4 regions of the Streptomyces sp. NPDC000410 genome follow, and region 4 is predicted to be linked to each of the others. Evidence: riboswitches for the same ligand, from Rfam matches in the RefSeq annotation. Region 4 holds a riboswitch; each other region holds the start of a gene.
What was found. A riboswitch is a leader RNA that binds a small molecule or an ion and turns the genes downstream of it on or off. The one in region 4 is predicted to bind cobalamin.
Positions count from the first base shown of each region.

Region 1 (4,960 bases), on a different contig from region 4:
ACGCGAAGGTCGAACCGGTCGTCGCCGGGATCCCGTTCTTCTACTGGTACCAGATGGCCTGGGTGGTCATCTCGACCGCGCTGACGATGGTCGCGTACAAGCTCTGGCAGCGTGACCAGAACGCCCGCCGGACCCAGCCCGCCCGCACGGAAGGGGCGTCGAAGTGAAGGACGGCGTGAACGGCGTCGCACTCGCCGTCTTCATCTTCTTCTTCCTGGCCGTCACGGTCATGGGCTTCCTGGCCTCGCGCTGGCGCAGGGCCGAGAACGAGAACAGCCTGGACGAATGGGGCCTCGGCGGCCGTTCGTTCGGCACCTGGGTGACCTGGTTCCTGCTCGGCGGTGACCTCTACACGGCGTACACCTTCGTCGCCGTACCCGCCGCCATCTACGCGGCCGGCGCGGCCGGCTTCTTCGCCGTGCCGTACACGATCCTCGTCTACCCGCTGATCTTCACCTTCCTGCCGCGGCTCTGGTCGGTCTCGCACAAGCACGGCTACGTGACGACCTCCGACTTCGTCCGCGGCCGCTTCGGCTCCAAGGGCCTGTCGCTGGCGGTCGCGCTCACCGGCCTCCTCGCGACGATGCCGTACATCGCGCTCCAGCTGGTCGGCATCCAGGCGGTGCTGGACGTGATGGGCGTCGGCGGCGGCGAGAACACGCACTGGTTCATCAAGGACCTGCCGCTGCTGATCGCGTTCGGCGTGCTGGCGGCGTACACGTACTCGTCCGGTCTGCGGGCCCCGGCGCTGATCGCGTTCGTCAAGGACACGCTGATCTACATCGTGATCGCCGTCGCGATCATCTACATCCCGATCAAGCTCGGCGGCTTCGACGAGATCTTCTCGAAGGCGGGCGAGGCGTACGCGCAGATCAACCCGGCGACGGACAAGCCGCGGGGTGCGCTGGTGCCCGGCGAGATGGGCCAGTGGGGTTACGCGACGCTGGCGCTCGGATCCGCTCTGGCGCTGTTCATGTACCCGCACTCGATCACCGCGACGCTGTCCTCGCGCAGCCGTGAGGTGATCCGGCGCAACACGACGATCCTGCCGCTGTACTCGCTGATGCTGGGGCTGCTGGCGCTGCTCGGGTTCATGGCGATAGCGGCCGGGGTCAAGGTGCAGAACGGGCAGCTCGCGATTCCTCAGCTGTTCGAGAACATGTTCCCGGACTGGTTCGCGGGCGTGGCCTTCGCGGCCATCGGCATCGGCGCGCTGGTGCCTGCGGCGATCATGTCGATCGCCGCGGCCAACCTCTTCACGCGCAACATCTACAAGGACTTCCTGAAGCCGGACGCCACGCCGGAGCAGGAGACCAAGGTGTCGAAGCTGGTGTCGCTGCTGGTGAAGGTGGGTGCGCTGGCCTTCGTCCTGACCATGGACAAGACGGTCGCCATCAACTTCCAGCTGCTGGGCGGCATCTGGATCCTGCAGACCTTCCCGGCGCTGGTGGTCGGCCTGTTCACGCGGTGGTTCCACCGGTGGGCGCTGATCGCCGGCTGGGCGGTCGGCATGATCTACGGTACGGCGGCGGCGTACGGGGTCGCGAGCCCGACGCAGAAGCACTTCGGCGGTTCGTCGGCGGAGATCCCCGGGATCGGGGAGATCGGCTACATCGGCCTCACCGCGTTCGTGCTCAACCTCGTCGTGACGGTCGTCCTGACCCTCGTCCTGCGGGCCGTGAAGGCGCCCGACGGCGTCGACGAGACGTCCCCCGAGGACTACACGGCGGACGCGGGTGACGCGGGCGTGGAGAAGGAGCTCCCGAAGGTGGGGGCCGCCACCCACTGAGTCCGGGCACATCCACCGACCGGCGCAGGCTCGACGAGCCTGCGCCGGTCGGCGTTCCGGCAACGGCGCGGAGCCCGCAGAGCCTCCGCGGCCCACAACATGCGCGGAGCCCCCGAACCCCCGCGACACACAACATGTGGGGGTTCATCATCAGGCGGCCACCACATGTATGCTCATGCTCGCTGTCGCCGCAGGGGAATCCGGTGTGAGTCCGGAACTGTCCCGCAACGGTGTACCGGCGCGCGTTCGTAGCGAAGCGCGCCGTGGAGTCCGAGGACCTGCCGACGGCGCACCCGGTCCGTCCGGCCCGGGTGCCGATCCGTCCGGGCCTCGCGGAATGGGCCAGGGACGCGGTGCACCGACCCCTTCGTCGTGCCTCCGTGAGCCCTGCCCCGCCGCAGCGGCCCCGAGCCGAGCGAGGGAGAGCACCCCGTGACCATCGCGCCGCCCGATCCTGCTTCAGCATCCGCGCAGATCGCCGATGGGCCAGGTACCGCACTGCTGCGCACCCTGACCGACCTCACCGCCGATCTCGCGGACACCGACCCCGGCCGGGTCGCCGCCGCGGCGCTCCGGGGCCGGCACGCCGGCTCGGACGAGGCCGAGCTGCGCGAGTTGGCGACCGAGGCGGCCGCGGGGCTGATCTCCGAGGACCCGGCGTACTCGCGGCTCGCGGCCCGGCTGCTCACCCTCACGATCGCGGAGGAGGCGGCCTCACAGGGGGCGGCCGCCTTCTCCGACTCCGTCGCCGTCGGCCACCGCGAGGGCCTGATCGCGGACCGCACAGCCGCGTTCGTACGGACCCACTCGGCCCGGCTCGACTCGCTCATCGACCCCGTGGCCGACGACCGCTTCGGCTACTTCGGCCTGCGCACCCTCTACAGCCGCTACCTGCTGCGCCACCCGATCACCCGCAAGGTCATCGAGACCCCGCAGCACTTCATGCTGCGGGTCGCGGCCGGGCTCGCCGAGGACGATTCGATCCGCGCGCTGGACGAGGTCGCCTCCCTCTACGGGCTGATGAGCCGGCTGGACTACCTGCCGTCCTCCCCCACCCTGTTCAACTCCGGGACACGGCACCCGCAGATGTCGTCCTGCTATCTGCTCGACTCCCCGCTGGACGAGCTGGACTCGATCTACGACCGCTACCACCAGGTGGCGCGGCTGTCGAAGCACGCGGGCGGCATCGGGCTCTCGTACTCCCGCATCCGCTCCCGCGGTTCGCTGATCCGTGGCACCAACGGCCACTCCAACGGCATCGTGCCGTTCCTGCGGACCCTCGACTCCTCCGTCGCCGCCGTGAACCAGGGCGGCCGGCGCAAGGGCGCGGCCTGCGTCTACCTGGAGACCTGGCACGCGGACATCGAGGAGTTCCTGGAGCTGCGCGACAACACGGGCGAGGAGGCGCGGCGTACGCACAACCTCAACCTGGCGCACTGGATCCCCGACGAGTTCATGCGCCGGGTGAACGCGGACGGCGACTGGTCGCTGTTCTCCCCGGCCGACGTGCCCGAGCTGGTCGACCTGTGGGGCGACGACTTCGACGCCGCGTACCGCAGGGCGGAGGCGGACGGGCTCGCCCGCAAGACCGTTCCCGCACGGGACCTGTACGGCCGGATGATGCGGACCCTGGCCCAGACCGGCAACGGCTGGATGACGTTCAAGGACGCCTCCAACCGGACCGCGAACCAGACCGCCGAACCCGGCACGGTCGTCCACTCCTCCAACCTGTGCACCGAGATCATCGAGGTGACGAACGACGGCGAGACGGCCGTCTGCAACCTCGGCTCGGTCAACCTCGGCGCCTTCGTCACCCCGGCGGGCGACATCGACTGGGAGCGGCTCGACGAGACCGTCCGCACGGCCGTGACCTTCCTCGACCGCGTCGTCGACATCAACTTCTACCCGACCGAGCAGGCCGGCCGCTCCAACGCCAAGTGGCGCCCGGTGGGCCTGGGCGCGATGGGCCTCCAGGACGTCTTCTTCAAGCTGCGGCTGCCCTTCGACTCGGCCGGGGCGAAGGCCCTGTCGACGCGTATCGCCGAGCGGATCATGCTGGCGGCGTACGAGGCGTCCTGCGACCTCGCCGAGCGCAGCGGCCCGCTGCCCGCCTGGGACGAGACCCGCACCGCACGCGGCGTACTGCACCCCGACCACTACGACGTGGAGCTGAACTGGCCGGAGCGCTGGGCGGCGCTGCGCGCCCGCGTCGCGGAGACCGGGATGCGCAACTCCCTCCTCCTCGCCATCGCGCCGACCGCGACCATCGCGTCGATCGCGGGCGTGTACGAGTGCATCGAGCCGCAGGTCTCCAACCTCTTCAAGCGCGAGACGCTGTCGGGCGAGTTCCTCCAGGTCAACTCCTACCTGGTGGACGACCTGAAGAAGCTCGGCGTGTGGGACGCGCAGACCCGTGAGGCGCTGCGCGACTCCAGCGGCTCGGTGCAGGGGCTGAACTGGGTTCCGGCCGAGGTGCGGGAGCTGTACCGCACGGCCTGGGAGATCCCGCAGCGCGGACTGATCGACATGGCCGCGGCCCGTACGCCGTTCCTCGACCAGTCGCAGTCGCTGAACCTGTTCATGGAGACGCCGACGATCGGCAAACTCTCCTCGATGTACGCGTACGCGTGGAAGCAGGGCCTGAAGACGACGTACTACCTGCGCTCCCGCCCGGCGACCCGGATCGCCCGTGCGGCTCAGGCCACGCCGGCCATTCCCGTACAGGCGACTCCCGAAGACGCCGTCGCCTGCTCCCTTGAGAACCCCGAGTCCTGCGAGGCCTGCCAGTAATGACCACTTCCGCCGAGAAGAACCTGCTCGACCCGGGCTTCGAGCTGACCCTGCGGCCCATGCGCTACCCGGACTTCTACGACCGCTACCGGGACGCGATCAAGAACACCTGGACGGTCGAGGAGGTCGACCTCCACTCGGACGTGGCCGACCTCGCCAAGCTGTCCCCGGGTGAGCAGCACATGATCGGCCGTCTGGTCGCGTTCTTCGCGACCGGCGACTCGATCGTCGCCAACAACCTGGTGCTCACGCTCTACAAGCACATCAACTCCCCCGAGGCGCGGCTGTACCTCTCGCGGCAGCTCTTCGAGGAGGCCGTGCACGTCCAGTTCTATCTGACGCTGCTGGACACCTACCTCCCCGATCCGGACGACCGGGCGG
Region 1 covers NZ_JBEPDM010000038.1:1,648-6,607, reverse strand. Annotated here, with positions in the region: gene ABT342_RS28380 (DUF3311 domain-containing protein) at 1-167, shown strand, start outside; gene mctP (monocarboxylate uptake permease MctP) at 164-1,789, shown strand; cobalamin riboswitch at 1,959-2,089, shown strand; gene ABT342_RS28370 (ribonucleoside-diphosphate reductase subunit alpha) at 2,222-4,579, shown strand; gene ABT342_RS28365 (ribonucleotide-diphosphate reductase subunit beta) at 4,579-4,960, shown strand, end outside.
Region 1: another riboswitch for cobalamin. It lies ahead of ABT342_RS28370 (ribonucleoside-diphosphate reductase subunit alpha); the one in region 4 lies ahead of metE (5-methyltetrahydropteroyltriglutamate--homocysteine S-methyltransferase).

Region 2 (4,960 bases), on a different contig from region 4:
GTCCACCAGCGCGGCGTCCTCGGCGGTGTCCCCGTCGAGGAGCCGCTTGTGCGGGGTGCGGCCCATCGCGACGACCTCCCGGACCGTCAGATCGAAGTCGGTGCCCCCGTCCTGCACCACGGCGGCCACGCTGCGGGCCAGCCGGCGCACCGGCAGCGTCCAGGCGTCCGTACCGTCCACGCGCACGCGTCCCGCGTCCGGCCGCAGGACGCGGTAGACCGTGCGCAGCAGGCTGGACTTGCCGCTGCCGTTCGGCCCGACCAGGCCCACCACCTCCCCGGGCCGGGCGGTCAGCGAGACGTCGCGCACCAGATGACGGGCGCCGGCGGTGAGGGTGACACCCTCGATGCTCAGGTCGGTCGCGTCGCTCATGCCACTCCTCCGCTCACGTCGCGGCGGGCGTCGCGGCGCATCAGCCACAGGAAGAACGGCCCGCCGCACAGCGCCGTCAGCACCCCCACGGGGATCTCCATGGGCGCGGCGACGGTCCGCGCCGCGATGTCGGCCCAGATGAGGAACACCGCTCCGGCGAGCGCGGCCGTCGGCAGCACGCGGCGGTGGTCCCCGCCGACGAACAGCCGCACGATGTGCGGGAGCATCAGGCCGACGAAGCCGATCGGCCCCGCAGCCGCCACCAGGACGCCGGTGACGAGCGACAGCAGGACGAACATCCGGGCCCGGAACCGGGCCACGTCCAGACCCATGCTGGTCGCCGACTCCTCGCCCGCCAGCAGCAGGTTCAGCGACCTCGCCTGGACCAGCAGCACACCGATGCCCAGCAGCAGGGCCGCACCCGGCAGCCACAGCGTGCCCCACTGGACGCCGCCGAGACCTCCCAGGGTCCAGGCCAGCACGGCCCGCGCCTCGTTGCCCCGGTCGGAGGTCAGCAGCAGCATGTCCATCACCGCCGTGAGCACCGCCGCCATCGCCACACCCGAGAGCACCAGCCGCACCGAGGTGATGCGTCCGCCGGTGCGGGCCGTCGCGTAGACGAGGAACAGCGTCAGCAGGGCGCCCGCGAAGGCGGCGACCGACAGCGACACCGGGCCGAACAGGGTGACGCCGAAGACGATCACCATGACGGCCCCCAGGGACGCGCCCGACGAGACGCCCAGCAGGTACGGCTCCGCCAGCGGATTGCGGACCAGCGCCTGCATGGCGGTGCCGATGACGGCGAGGCCCGCGCCCGTGACCGCCCCGAGGATGACGCGCGGGGCGCGCACGTCCAGCACGATCCTCTCCCGGGGGCGCGACCAGGTCGGCTCCGACCAGTCGGCACCCAGCGCGTGCGTCACGATGCCCCAGACGTCGCCGGGCGGCACGTGGACCGAGCCGATGGCCATGCCGGCGGTGGCGGAGGCCAGCAGCAGCCCGCCGAGGACCGCCACGGTGCCGGCGAAGGACCAGCGGCGCGGCCCGTCCGCACCCCGGCCGCCGCGCACGGCCGGGGCGGTGGCGACGGACTTCTTGGCGGGGCCGGACGTCTTGGCGGGGACGCTCACCGGAGCCGCTCGGGGTGCAGCCCGCGCGCCAGCTCCTCGACCGCGTACGGTGGCCGGACACCGACCAGGGTCGCGGTCAGCGGCAGTACGACGAACCGCTTGTTCCTGATGGCCGGCACGTCGGCGAGGGCGGCCTGCGACAGGAGGAACTTCTTCTTGTCCTCGACGCTTCCGGCACCGGCGTAGTCGTAGATGGCGATCACCTCCGGCTTCCGCTCGACGACCTGCTCCCAGGAGACGTCGCCGAAGACGTCGTCCAGATCGGCGAAGACGTTCCGGCCGCCGGAGAGCCGGATGATCTCCGTGCCGAGGCTCTTGCCGCCGGCGGTGAAAGCCGACTTGTCGCCACTGTCGTACACGAAGACCGGCACGACGGGAGCCCCCTTGAGGGCCTCCGTGGTCCTGGTCACGCGGCCCTGGAGGCCGGCCACCAGCTTGTCGGCGCGCTCCGGGACGCCGAAGACGTCGCCGATGGTCCGGATCTCGTCGTAGGTGTCCTGCATGGACACCTGCTTCTTCTTCCCGCAGTACTCACGGTTGAGATAGGTGTCGATGCCGGCGTCGGCGAACGCCTTGCGCGAACGGCCCTCGTTCTCTGCGAACGCGCTGCCGTAGCCGCCGTAGACGAAGTCCGGGTCCGCGTCGAGAACGGCCTCGAAGGAGGGCTCCTTCTCCGCCAGCTCGGGGATCGCCTCGTAGTCCTTCTTGAGCTCGGGCAGGACGGCCGAGTCGGGGAAGGCGGTACCGACCATGCGGTCCCCCAGCCCCAGGGACAGCATCAGTTCGGCCGGATGCTGATGGATGGTGACCACCCGGGAGGGCGGCTTGTCGTACGTGGTGCGCACGCCGCAGTTGTCCAGGGTGACCGGGAACCCCTGGCCTGCCGAGGCCGATGCCTTCGCGGTGCCGGCACGGTCGTCCGACGTGCCGCAGCCGGTCAGGACGACCGTCGACAGGGCGAGGGCCGTGGCCGCCGCGCGCAGGGCCCGGCGGCGCGGCCGGGCGGAAAGGGGGAAGAAAGGGAGACGGGGCATGCCGTCGTACACGTAAGGCCTCCTGCGGAGTCCGCGCTCCTCGGATCGGGCCCGCGACAGGCCAGTGTCCTGACTCCCGGATCGGCCTTCCCCTCCGCCCTTCCGCGGCGCGCGCGGTGGCGTGCGGGAAGGGGCGCACTCCCCGGTCACAGTGGCGGGACCGTGCCGGAATCGCACCGGCTTCCTGTCTCCCGTCGCGGTGATGACCGGGTGATCTTACGATCCGACATGTGAGGGGCGAAAGGGCGTACGGTGGCTTACCGCGCGCCCCCGCCCGCGTCACCCCCTGCGGACCGCCCGGACGATCAGCCGCTCGGCGTCCTGGTCGTACGGCCGGCCGTCGAAGCCGCCGAGGATCTCGACGTCCTCGAAACCGGCCGCCAGGGTCATCTCCCTCAGCTCCACGGCGCTGTACACGAACCACACGAGGGCGGCCCGCGACACCCGCTCCCCCCGCACGAGCACCCAGTCGCTGCGCAGCCGCGCCCAGTCGTCCAGCACCGTGTCGGTCTGCACCAGCAGATCGTCGCCCCGTTGGACCACCTTGGGCGGTACGACCTTCCGGGCCAGCAGCTCCTTCCCGGCGACGTCCAGCAGGAGGGTGCCCCCGGGGGCCAGACTGTTGTGGACGGTGCGCAGCACGCGGGCGTTGTCGGCGGGATCCTCGAAGTACCCGAAGGACGTGAACATGCTGAGCACGACGTCGAAGGCCGCGGGATTCGCGTACTCCCGCATGTCGGCCCGGACGTAGTCGGCCGTCACGCCCCGGTCGGCGGACAGCTTCCGGGCCCGGTCCAGCATGGCCGGGCTGCGGTCCACACCGGTCACCTCGTAGCCCCGGCGGGCGAGCGGAACGGTGAACACGCCCGGCCCGCACGCCAGATCCAGCACCCGCGCCCCGCGCGGGAAGGCGAACAGCGCGGAGGTGTCGAGGAGTTCCTCGGCCTGGGCGAAGCGCTGGTCGGAGAAGAGGAAGTCGTAGAACTCGGTCCAGAAGTCATCGTCCTGGAATCCGCCGGTGTGTGTCATCGGACGCCGTTGTTCCTTCCGTGTCGTCGGGGTCTGTGGGGTGAGGAGGAGCGACGGTCCTGCCGCGCAGGGTGAGGAGGAGCGGCGGCAGCAGGACGCACTGGGCCGCCGCCGCGACCCAGAACCAGCCGGTGTCGCCGGTGCGTTCACCGAGGCCGTACAGCTGCCCGCCCAGCAGGCCGCTCAGGCAGGCGCCCAGTCCCGCGGCGAGCCGCTGCTGTCCGAAGACCACGGCGTCCGAGCGCGGGCTGCGCCGCAGGGCCTCCAGGTCGTTCTTGAGGAACAGAACGATGTCGCCGAGGGTGATGAGCGCTCCGCCGGTGAGGAGGGCCGCCTTCGTACCGAAGGCCAGCACCGCCATGCCGACGGCCAGGCCCGCGAAGCCGGTCACGAGGGCGAGCGGGTAACTCATCCTGCGGATCGCGTCCGAGGCGAGCGGCTGGACGACGATGACCAGCACGAAGCACAGCAGGAGCACCAGGCTGTAGAACTCGCTGGAGGCCCGCTCCACGGCGAACACCGCCAGGTAGTGCTGGAAGTGGAAGTAGAGGTAGAACGCGAGGGTGTTCGCGGCGAAGGGAAGGACCGCCACACCGCCCAGGAGCCCTTCGCCGGAGGGTCCTTCGCCGACGGGGCCCGCACCGCTCCGTTCCACGGACGTCTCGGGGAGCCGTGTGTGGCCGGCCAGGACCAGGGCGAACAGGACCGCCACGGTGAGGAACAGCGGACCGGGCGACGACAGGACGAAGGGCCCGGCGACGAGCGGGCCCACGGCCATCCCGGCGTTGAGGGCCGCGTTGCCCAGCGAGAGGAACACCGGTCGGCGGTGCTCGTCGACGCCGTCCACGAGGTACGCCTTGTTGGCGGGCAGGTACAGCGCGGCACCGCAGCAGGTCAGGATCAGCGCCGCCACGGCCATCGGCGGCCAGCGCAGTGCCGCCAGGAAGCCCACGAACCCGGCCGTGCGGACGGCCAGCGCCCACACCATGGTGCGGCGCAGCCCGATGCGCTCGGCGAGCGCCCCGCCGACGACGCCGCCCGAGAACTGGACGAGCGAGGCGACGGCGAGGACGACCCCGACCGCGCCGAGCCCCATGCCGAGCCGTTCGTGCAGGAACACCGACATGAACGGCAGGATCATGAAGCTGCCGAGCGGGATCAGGAAGGAGCTGAGGAGGAGGAACCGCAGGGGACCGGTCAGCGTGGACAGCACCGCCCGTGCACCGGACCCGGACACCGGGGGATCACCCATCGGACATGTGGCGGGCCGCATGTCCCGGTTCCGGGAAGGGCTCTGTGAGGACGCGTACGGCGCCCGCGGCGGCGACCGCGCAGTGGGTGGCGAGTTCCGCCGTCTCGGCCTCCGCGTAGACGATGCCCGCGTAGCCGCGACTG
Region 2 covers NZ_JBEPDM010000018.1:128,729-133,688, reverse strand. Annotated here, with positions in the region: gene ABT342_RS20055 (ABC transporter ATP-binding protein) at 1-372, opposite strand, end outside; gene ABT342_RS20050 (FecCD family ABC transporter permease) at 369-1,442, opposite strand; gene ABT342_RS20045 (ABC transporter substrate-binding protein) at 1,499-2,548, opposite strand; cobalamin riboswitch at 2,579-2,760, opposite strand; gene ABT342_RS20040 (class I SAM-dependent methyltransferase) at 2,816-3,565, opposite strand; gene ABT342_RS20035 (MFS transporter) at 3,534-4,817, opposite strand; gene ABT342_RS20030 (ATP-grasp domain-containing protein) at 4,810-4,960, opposite strand, start outside.
Region 2: another riboswitch for cobalamin. It lies ahead of ABT342_RS20045 (ABC transporter substrate-binding protein); the one in region 4 lies ahead of metE (5-methyltetrahydropteroyltriglutamate--homocysteine S-methyltransferase).

Region 3 (4,960 bases), on a different contig from region 4:
GCAGCAGAAAACTGATCCGGTACATGACGAGGGCGACATCGACCACCGGCGCCGGCACGCCCGCGCGCACCAGCCGGGGCAGCACGTCGGACACCGGGGTGGTGAACGCGAACAGCAGCACCCCGAGTGAGGCCGCCGACGTCCGCAGCAGCAGCCGCAGCGCGTGCAGCGGACCGTCGGGCGCGAGCGCGACGAAGCCGTCCGGACCGCCCACCGCGAACAGCAGCGGCACCGCCCCCGTCACACAGAACCCGAGCGGAATCCGCCACGCCCGCCACAGCTGACGGGGAGCCACCCCGGCCGGGCCGAGCAGCACCGCGAGCGTCGCCGCCGCGACCAGCACGGCGCCCGGCCACGGCGGCAGCGAGATGGCGCAGACCGTGAGTCCGAGCCCCAGAACCGCCTTCTCACATGGATGGCGGCGGCGCCAGCGACTGCTGTGCGCCGCCGCGTCGATCGGCAGCACGGCGGCTAGGCCGTCGTACGGTCCGAGGCGGATCCGGCGTCCGCCTCCTGGGCGCCGGCGGCCTGGGCGGCACGGGCCTCGCCCTGCCTGCGGCCCTTGCGCAGACCGAAGTAGTACGCCAGGACCCCGGCGCCGATGGCCGCCTGCAGGGCGAACAGCGCCGACTCGATCTCCCCGGACGGGGGCTCGTACAGCGGCGCGAACCAGGGCTCGTAATCCGGAGCGATCTCGGTGATCGCCGTCTCCGCCTCGGCGTCGGCACCCGCGAACGGCTCTTCCTTGTGGTCACCGAGCCCCAGCACCAGCGGGAACACGGCCAGCGCGGCCACGAGCACCAGCAGCAGCGTATTGATCTTCGCGTTACGGCTCATCAGACCGTGGCCTCCGACTTCTTCTCGCCCTCGCTGCCCCTGCCGCCCTGGAGCAGCACGCCCAGCCGGGTCAGCTCACCCTTGCTCGACTGGACCAGCAGACGCATCACCAGCACGGTGAGCAGCCCCTCGCTGACCGCCAGCGGGATCTGGGTGAGGGCGAAGATGCCGCCGAACTTGCCGAGCGCGCCGATGAAACCGCTGCTCGGGTCGGGGAAGGCCAGCGCCAGCTGGACGCTGGTGACGCAGTACGTGGACAGGTCCGCGACGAACGCGCCGAAGAACACGCTCAGCATCAGCGACAGACCGGAGCCCCGCAGCAGCCTGTACACCGCGTACCCGGCCCACGGCCCGACGATCGCCATCGAGAACACATTGGCCCCGAGCGTCGTCAGCCCGCCGTGCGCCAGCAGCAGCGCCTGGAACAACAGCGTGATCGTGCCCAGCACCGCCATGATGGGGGGTCTGAACAGGATCGCGCCCAGCCCCGTCCCGGTGGGATGGGAGCAGCTGCCCGTCACCGACGGAATCTTGAGCGCGGACAGGACGAAGGTGAAGGCACCCGACGCGCCGAGCAGCAGCGTCGACTCGGGGTGGGCCTTGACCTCGCGGGTGAGTGCGCGTACGCCGTGAATGACGAAGGGCGCGGACGCGGCGCCCCAGGCAGCCGCGTGCAACGGGGGCAGATACCCCTCGGCTATATGCATAGTTGGGAGACCCTCTCCAACACCTCGTGGATGGACAACGCACCTTGGCCGGTCTCCTGGCTTACGGGAGGGGGCCTGGGGGCTTCCCCCAGACGACTTGCCGCCCGACTCCGCCTTCCCGGACGCCGCGGTCTCCCGCGGTGGTCCAGTGGCTTCCTGGTGGATGGAGCCGGACTTCCCGATCACAGTGGCGAGGGCCGCACCGGTACCGCACCGGTTTCCCGAACACCAAGGCGGTGTGACACTAGTGGTTTGACCAGGTGCATCACAAGCCGCGCACGGATGCGTACGGAGACGTGACGTCACACCTTCCGGTAGCCGTACGCCTCCGAGGCGGCCGCCTCCACCGCGTCGAGGTCCCCGCCCGCCGACGCCGTCACCAACGCCGCGACCGCGCCCTCCACGAACGGCGCGTCCAGCAGCCGGGTGCCGTCCGGCAGCTCGTCGCCCTCGGCGAGGAGCGCCTTCACCGTGAGCACGGCACTGCCGAGGTCGACCAGCACGGCCACCCCCGCACCGCCGTCCACCTCCCGCGCCGCCCTGGTGATCAGCTCCGAGCTGGTGCCGAGCCCGCCGTCGGGCGTACCGCCGGCGGCCGCCACCGGGGCGGTCCCCCCGCCACCGGCGAGGCCGGCCGCCAGCTCGGCGACGGCGGTCGCCACCGCCGCGCTGTGCGAGACGAGCACGATGCCGACCGGGCGCGTCGGGTTCATCGGGCCACCTCCTCCAGCGCGGCGATCAGCAGCGCCGACGACGTCGCCCCCGGGTCCTGGTGCCCGACGCTGCGCTCGCCCAGATAGCTCGCCCTGCCCTTGCGGGCCAGCATCGGCACGGTCGCGAGCGCGCCCTGCTCCGCGGCCTCCCGCGCCGCCGCGAACGACTCGTCCAGCGCCCGGGCCGCCGGCTCCAGCGCGTCCAGCATCGTCTTGTCACCGGCCTTCGCCCCGCCGAGCTGCGCCACCGCGGCGACCCCCGTGCGCAGTGCCTCGGCGAGCTGCTGCGGCGTCACCTCGGCGGCGTCGCCCAGCGCCTTGCCCGTACGCCGCAGCAGCGTCCCGTACAGCGGCCCGGACGCGCCCCCGACCGTCGAGATCAACTGCCGCCCGGACAGCGTCAGTACGGCCCCCGGGGTGTCGGTGGCCTCCTTCTCCAGTACGGCGGTCACGGCGGCGAACCCGCGCCGCATATTGGTGCCGTGATCGGCGTCCCCGATCGCCGAGTCCAGCTCGGTGAGCCGGTCGGCCTCGCGGTCGACGGCGGCCGCGGCGACGGTCATCCAACGGCGGAAGAACCCGGCGTCCAGCACACGCTCCCCTTCGGTATGTCCCGTGGATCCCACGGCTCCCATGTCCTCCATGCCTTCCCTGTCCTCCGCGTCTCCCCGGATCAGCACCCCCAGCGCAGCGCGGGAGTCCGCACCGGCGCGTCCCACAGCCGCAGCAGCTCCTCGTCCATCGCGCAGAGGGTCACCGAGCAGCCCGCCATGTCCAGGGACGTCACATAGTTCCCGACCAGGGTGCGGGCCACCGGCACACCGCGCTGGGCGAGCACCCGGTGCACCTCCGCGTTGAACCCGTACAGCTCCAGCAGCGGCGTCGCACCCATGCCGTTTACCAGCACCAGCACCGGACTCGACGGCTTCAGGTCCTCCAGGACCGCGTTCACCGCGAAGTCCGCGATCTCGCCCGAGGTCATCATCCGCCGACGCTCGCGGCCCGGTTCGCCGTGGATACCGATGCCCAACTCCAGCTCACCCGGCGGGAGATCGAACGTCGGCGTGCCCTTCGCCGGGGTCGTCACGGCACTCAGCGCCACCCCGAAGCTGCGCGAGCGCTCATTGACCCGCCGCGCGATCGCCTCGACCCGCTCCAGTGGCCGACCCTCCTCGGCGGCCGCCCCCGCGATCTTCTCCACGAACAGGGTCGCGCCCGTGCCGCGCCGCCCCGCCGTGTAGAGGCTGTCGGTCACCGCCACGTCGTCGTTCACCAGCACCCTGGCCACCTGGACGCCCTCGTCCTCGGCGAGCTCGGCGGCCATGTCGAAGTTCAGCACGTCGCCGGTGTAGTTCTTGACGACGAACAGCACCCCGGCCCCGCTGTCCACCGCCGCGGCGGCCCGCACCATCTGGTCGGGCACGGGCGAGGTGAACACCTCTCCGGGACACGCGGCGGACAGCATCCCCGGCCCGACGAACCCGCCGTGCAGCGGCTCGTGCCCGGACCCGCCCCCGGAGACCAGCGCCACCTTCCCGGCGACCGGGGCGTCACCCCGGATCACGACGCGGTTGTCGACATCCACCGTCAGCTCGGGATGGGCGGCGGCCATGCCGCGCAAGGCGTCGGGGACGACGGTCTCGGGGACGTTGATCAGCATTTTCAACGGGTACCTCCAGCTGGGAGTGGCGCCTGCCGCGGGTCCTGGGGTGCTGACTCCTGTGACGGTCCATCAGGACATGCTGCTGCGCCGTCGGCCAGGGCCAGTATCGCGATGAGTGCCCTTGTGGTCACCTAGCGGCGCGTCGGAAGCGCGCTCCGAGCGGGGGCCGCGCCGCGCGGCCGCGCTCCAGGCACCAGTCCACCAGGGGCGCGATGCTCGCGTGCATCTCCTGCTCCTGGTCGTCGGTTCCGTCGACCGTCACCGCCGCCGTGAAGAAGAATCGGACCTCCTGGAACTCCAGTTCCATGTACTCGATCAGATTGCGCAGCCCCAGCTCCTTGCACAGCCAGTCACGGGCCCACCCGCTCTCGTCGCCGCGGTCGGGCACCAGCCCGTGCTCGTCCAGCAGGTCCGTCTTGCTGATCGCCACGGCCAGCCGGGACCGGTTCAGCGGAGCTCCCATCTGGGCCACCGTCTGCACCGACGGCCCGAAGACGAGCTCCGGATGGACCGGCGAGGCCAGCGTCCGGTCCACCGAAGGGCCCGGCCGTGGGTCGCGTCCGGTCCAGAACGTGTCCACCGCGAGCGGGTCCAGGACGAAGACGAAGGTGCGTGCGGCGCGGAAATAGCGCAGCACGTCGGTGTCCTCGCGGTTCACGAACCGCTCACCGGCCGTGTCGAAGAGATGGACGAGACGCTCGGCGCGCCCGCTGCCCAGCAGGAACGAGTGCGCCCGGGGCAGCGTCCGCTGGGTGCCCAGGGTGTGGCCCCTGATCTGCAGCACCTCGCGCAGCACCCGGTACTTGGCGAGCGACTCCTCGTCGGCGAGCCGGACCGCCGGGCCGCCGCGCCCTGCCGCGTGTTCGAGGGACAGCAGCATGGCGGCCATCAGCTGGGTCTTGCCCGCCGCCCGGCCGCCGATCAGCGGCAGCACCAGCTCGGGCGCGTGCCCGGCGTCCGTGTTCATGGGCTTTCCGCACGCCTCGTGGGTGCAGTACGCCTGGAGCCTGGCCTTCCTGCGCATCAGCAGCAGCAACGTC
Region 3 covers NZ_JBEPDM010000009.1:53,392-58,351, reverse strand. Annotated here, with positions in the region: gene cbiQ (cobalt ECF transporter T component CbiQ) at 1-466, opposite strand, end outside; gene ABT342_RS13585 (energy-coupling factor ABC transporter substrate-binding protein) at 472-837, opposite strand; gene ABT342_RS13580 (energy-coupling factor ABC transporter permease) at 837-1,544, opposite strand; cobalamin riboswitch at 1,574-1,792, opposite strand; gene ABT342_RS13575 (PTS-dependent dihydroxyacetone kinase phosphotransferase subunit DhaM) at 1,847-2,257, opposite strand; gene dhaL (dihydroxyacetone kinase subunit DhaL) at 2,254-2,850, opposite strand; gene dhaK (dihydroxyacetone kinase subunit DhaK) at 2,931-3,923, opposite strand; gene ABT342_RS13560 (TRAFAC clade GTPase domain-containing protein) at 4,048-4,960, opposite strand, start outside.
Region 3: another riboswitch for cobalamin. It lies ahead of ABT342_RS13580 (energy-coupling factor ABC transporter permease); the one in region 4 lies ahead of metE (5-methyltetrahydropteroyltriglutamate--homocysteine S-methyltransferase).

Region 4 (4,960 bases):
GGGACAGGGCCTCGCCTTCCGCGCCGCGCTCAGCCTGGTCAGCGACGCCGCCCCCGCGCGGCACCGGGGCGGGACGATCTCGGCGTTCTTCGTCGTCGCCTACCTGGGCATCTCCCTGCCGGTGGTCGGCGTCGGAGCCATGGCCATGGCGCTCGGACTGCGCGCGGCGGGGCTGGTCTTCGCCGGCTGTGTGATGGTGGTCGCCGCGTGCGCGGGTACGTACGCGGCACTTCGCCCGCCTCCCGGCCGGTGAGGAGCCGTACGGGCGTGCTCCTCACCGGCCACGTCCGGCTCAGGAAGCGGACAGTTCCGCCCTGACCGCGCGCGCCGCGGCGACGAGGTTGTCGAGCGAGGCGCGGGTCTCGGGCCAGCCGCGGGTCTTCAGCCCGCAGTCGGGGTTGACCCACAGACGCTCCGCGGGGATGGCCTCAAGTCCCTTGCGGAGCAGGGCCGCCGCCTCGGAGACGTCCGGGACGCGTGGGGAATGGATGTCGTACACGCCGGGGCCCGCCTCGCGCGAATAGCCGTGTCCGGCGAGTTCACGGGCGACCTGCATGTGGGAGCGGGCGGCCTCCAGGCTGATGACGTCCGCGTCGAGGTCGTCGATGGCCTGCACGATGTCGCCGAACTCCGCGTAGCACATGTGGGTGTGGATCTGGGTGTCCGGGCGCACGCCGCTGGTGGCCAGGCGGAAGGACTCGGTGGCCCAGGCCAGGTAGTCCGCGCGGTCGGCGGCGCGCAGCGGCAGCGTCTCGCGCAGGGCCGGCTCGTCCACCTGGATCACCGAACTGCCCGCCGTCTCCAGGTCGTTCACCTCGTCGCGCAGGGCGAGGGCGACCTGGCGGGCGGTGTCGCCGAGCGGCTGGTCGTCGCGGACGAAGGACCAGGCGAGCATGGTGACGGGGCCGGTGAGCATGCCCTTGACCGGGCTGTCGGTCAGCGACTGGGCGTACGCCGCCCAGCGCACCGTCATCGGCTCGGGGCGGGAGATGTCTCCGGCCAGGACCGGCGGGCGGACGTAGCGCGTGCCGTACGACTGCACCCAGCCGTGCTGGGTGGCGAGATAGCCCGTCAGCTGTTCGGCGAAGTACTGCACCATGTCGTTGCGCTCCGGCTCGCCGTGCACCAGGACGTCGATGCCGGTCTTCTCCTGGAAGGCGATCACGTCCCGGATCTCGGCCTTGATCCGGTCCTCGTAGCCGGCGGTGTCGAGGCGGCCGGCGCGCAGGTCCGCGCGGGTGGTGCGCAGTTCGGTGGTCTGCGGGAAGGAGCCGATGGTGGTGGTGGGCAGCAGCGGGAGGCCGAGGCGGGTGCGCTGGGCGGCCGCGCGCGCGGAGTAGGGCTGGGAGCGGCGGCCGTCGGCGTCCGTCACGGCAGCCACCCGTTCCCGTACCGCCGGGTCGTGGGTGATCGCGGAGCCCGCCCGGGAGGCGAGGTCGGCGCGGTTGGCGGCGAGTTCGGCGGCGATGGTGTCGGTGCCCTGGGCCAGGCCCTTGGCGAGGGTGACGATCTCGGCGGTCTTCTGCCGGGCGAAGGCGAGCCAGCGCCGCACCTGCGGGTCGATGTCGCGCTCGGCGGCGGCGTCGAGGGGGACGTGCAGCAGGGAGCAGGAGGCGGAGACATCGACGCGGTCGGCGATGCCGAGCAGGGTGCCGAGGGTGGCCAGCGACTTCTCGAAGTCGTTGATCCAGATGTTGCGGCCGCCCACGACTCCGGCGACCAGGCGCTTGCCGGGCAGCCCGCCGACGGCGGCCAGGGCGTCGAGGTTGGCGGAGGCGGCATCGGTGAAGTCGAGCGCCAGGCCGTCGACCGGGGCCTTGGCGAGGACCGGCAGCGCGTCGCCGAGCCGGTCGAAGTACGAGGCGACCAGCAGCTTGGGCCGGTGGGTGAGGGCGCCGAGGTCGCGGTAGGCGCGCCCGGCGGCGTTCAGCTCGGCGGGCGTGCGGTCCTGGACGAGCGCGGGCTCGTCCAGCTGCACCCACTCGGCCCCGGCGTCCCGCAGAGCGGCGAGCACTTCCGCGTACACCGGCAGCAGCCGGTCCAGCAGGGTCAGCGGCTCGAATCCGGCAGCGACACCCGGAGCGGGCTTGGCCAGCAGCAGATAGGTGACCGGGCCGACGAGTACCGGACGGGGCGAGAGCCCGAGAGCCAGCGCTTCGCCCAGCTCTCCGACCTGCTTGGCGCAGTCCGCCGTGAACACGGTGTCAGGACCCAGCTCGGGGACCAGGTAGTGGTAGTTGGTGTCGAACCACTTCGTCATCTCCAGCGGCGCCACGTCCTCGGTGCCGCGGGCCATGGCGAAGTACCCGTCCAGCGCGTCCGCCGCGAAGGCGGCGCGGTGGCGGGCGGGGACGGCGCCGACCATCACGCTGGTGTCGAGGACGTGGTCGTAGTACGAGAAGTCACCGGTCGGGACCTCGTGGACACCGGCGTCGGCCAACTGCTGCCAGTTCGAACGGCGCAGGTCCCGGGCCGTCCGCTCCAGGGCATCGGCGGTGACGCGACCCTTCCAGTAGCCCTCGACGGCCTTCTTCAATTCACGGTTCTGTCCCTGGCGGGGGTAGCCGTACACGGTGGCCCGTGATGCCGCGGATGCGGGCTTCGCTGTCACGGAACTCTCCTTCGCGAGTTACTCCTGTGGGCACCCGGGGACGGGTGAGGGCGCGAAGGGGCCGCAGACCGGACGGAACGCCGCCGTGCGTCGATGACACACGTGTCCGTCAGATATGTAGGCCGACCCGCCCTCGAGGTCACCGGGATCACCGGGTGCGCATGGGCGCACACGGGCAACGGGCAGGTCTTCGGACTCGCGGGCTCGTCCGGCCGGATTCCCGGCGGACACCTACTGGCTGTCGCTTCCCGGGCCCGTACAAGGACCCAGTGCTCATGACGGCGGTCGTTCCCGCTCACCGCTGCGGGGCAGTCCCGGATTCCCACCGGGTTCCCTCTTACGACGCGCGTACCTGGCGGGCACGGCGAACCAGCTGCACCGGCCAGCCTAGAGCCCCTGAGGGGACGCGGACACCACTGTTCATCATCCGGACGGTGATGCGAGACACGCGGGCGGCGCGACCGCGGAAACGCGGGAGGGCGTGGAACAGTCTCTCCCACTGTTCCACGCCCTCCCGCAGCAGCGGGTCCCTCAACCCCTCTGCGTCACCGGAGCCCCTCAGCTCCGGTCGTCCTTGGCCCCGTTCACGACCGCACGTCCGAGCGGTGGACGAGGTGGCGGGCGTAGGCGTCGGTGGTGAAGAACTCGGGCAGCGTCCTGGCGAGGGCGGTACGTTCGAAGATGTCGCGCACCTCGTCCACCCTGGCCCACGGATACTGCGCACCGAGCGCGGCGGTTTCCTCGTCGAGCATCGCGAGCACGGTCTCCCGGTCGACGGCGCCGTGGCGTATCCACTGCCAGACCTGGCAGCGGGCCATCTCGGCCGCCGCGGCGTCCTCCATCTGACCGCCCAGCGGGACGGCGCCCTGGCCGCGCAGCCAGGCGTCGAAGTAGCGCAGGGCGAGGGCGATGCCGGCGCGTACGCCGTCGAGGGTGGGCGGGCCCGCCGTGCGGCGGACGGCGAGCAGGTCCTCGGCGGTGACGTGGACGTCCTCGCGGGTGCGGTCGAGCTGGTGGGGCCGGCCGCCGAGGACGCCATCGAAGATCTCGCGGCACAGCGGGACGAGGGCCGCATCGGCGACCCAGGTGCCGTCGAAGCCGTCCTCCGCCTCGCGTTCCTTGTCGAGCCGGACCCGGATGAGTGCCGCTTCGTGTGCCGCCGCGTGCGGGCCGGGCAGGTGGGCGGCCATGCCGCCGATGGCGTGCGCGCCGCGCTTGTGGCAGGTGCGTACGAGCAGTTCGGTGTAGGCCCGCAGGAACGGGGCGGTCATGGTGACCCGGTCCCGGTCGGGAAGGGTGAAGTCCGGCCGGTGGGCGAAGTTCTTGATCAGACTGAACAGGTAGTCCCAGCGGCCGGCGTTGAGCCCGGCGCTGTGTTCGCGCAGCTCGTAGAGGATCTCCTCCATCTCCAGAGCCGCGGTGACGGTCTCGATGAGGGCGGTCGCCCGGATCGTGCCGCGCGGAATGCCGAGGAGGTCCTGGGCGAGGACGAACACGTCGTTCCACAGGCGGGCTTCCTGGTGGTGCTCCATCTTGGGGAGGTAGAAGTACGGGCCGCGGCCGGCGTCGATCTGCCGCCGGGCGCAGTGGAAGAAGTAGAGCCCGAAGTCGACGAGGGACGCGGACAGCGGGCGGCCGTCTATCACCAGGTGCTTCTCGGTGAGGTGCCAGCCGCGGGGGCGGACCATGAGGGTGGCGATTGTGTCGCCGGGCCGGTGCTTCTCGCCGTCGGGCGCGGTGACGTCGATGCGCCGCTCGACGGCGTCCAGCAGGGTCAGCTGGCCGCCCACGATGTTCTCCCAGGTGGGGGAGGTGGCGTCCTCGAAGTCGGCCATCCACACCTGGGCACCGGAGTTGAGGGCGCGAGCCGCCGTGTCGCGGTCCGGGGGGCCGGTGATCTCGACCCGGCGGTCGGTCAGCCCGGGGCCGGGCGGTGCGACGCGCCAGTCGGAGTCGTTGCGGATGTTGGTGGTGGCGCGGGAGAAGTCGAGCGGGAAGCCGGATGCGAGTCGGCCGGCGAGGCGGCGGCGTTCGGTGAACAACTCGAACCGGCGGCCCGCGAAGGCGGCGTCGAGGCGGGCGAGGAAGTCCAGCGCCTCGGGGGTGAGGATCTCGTCGAAGCGGTCGCCGGGTGCGCCGAGGACCTGGACACGAGCGGTCAGCTCGGTGGTGGACATGAGGGGCTCCTCAGCGTGAGCGGTGAGGGTGAGGGCCGGACGGACGGCTGTCCGGCCCTCACCTGGCTACGGATGCTCTTGACGTGCGGGGGCCGGGCCTCGCGAACGAGGCCGGGGGAGCGAGGCCGGGGAGCGAGCGGTCCCGGGTACGACGCGCGGGAGCCGTCGCGGG
Region 4 covers NZ_JBEPDM010000020.1:29,854-34,813, reverse strand. Annotated here, with positions in the region: gene ABT342_RS20830 (MFS transporter) at 1-253, shown strand, start outside; gene metE (5-methyltetrahydropteroyltriglutamate--homocysteine S-methyltransferase) at 293-2,611, opposite strand; cobalamin riboswitch at 2,776-2,982, opposite strand; gene aceB (malate synthase A) at 3,196-4,788, opposite strand.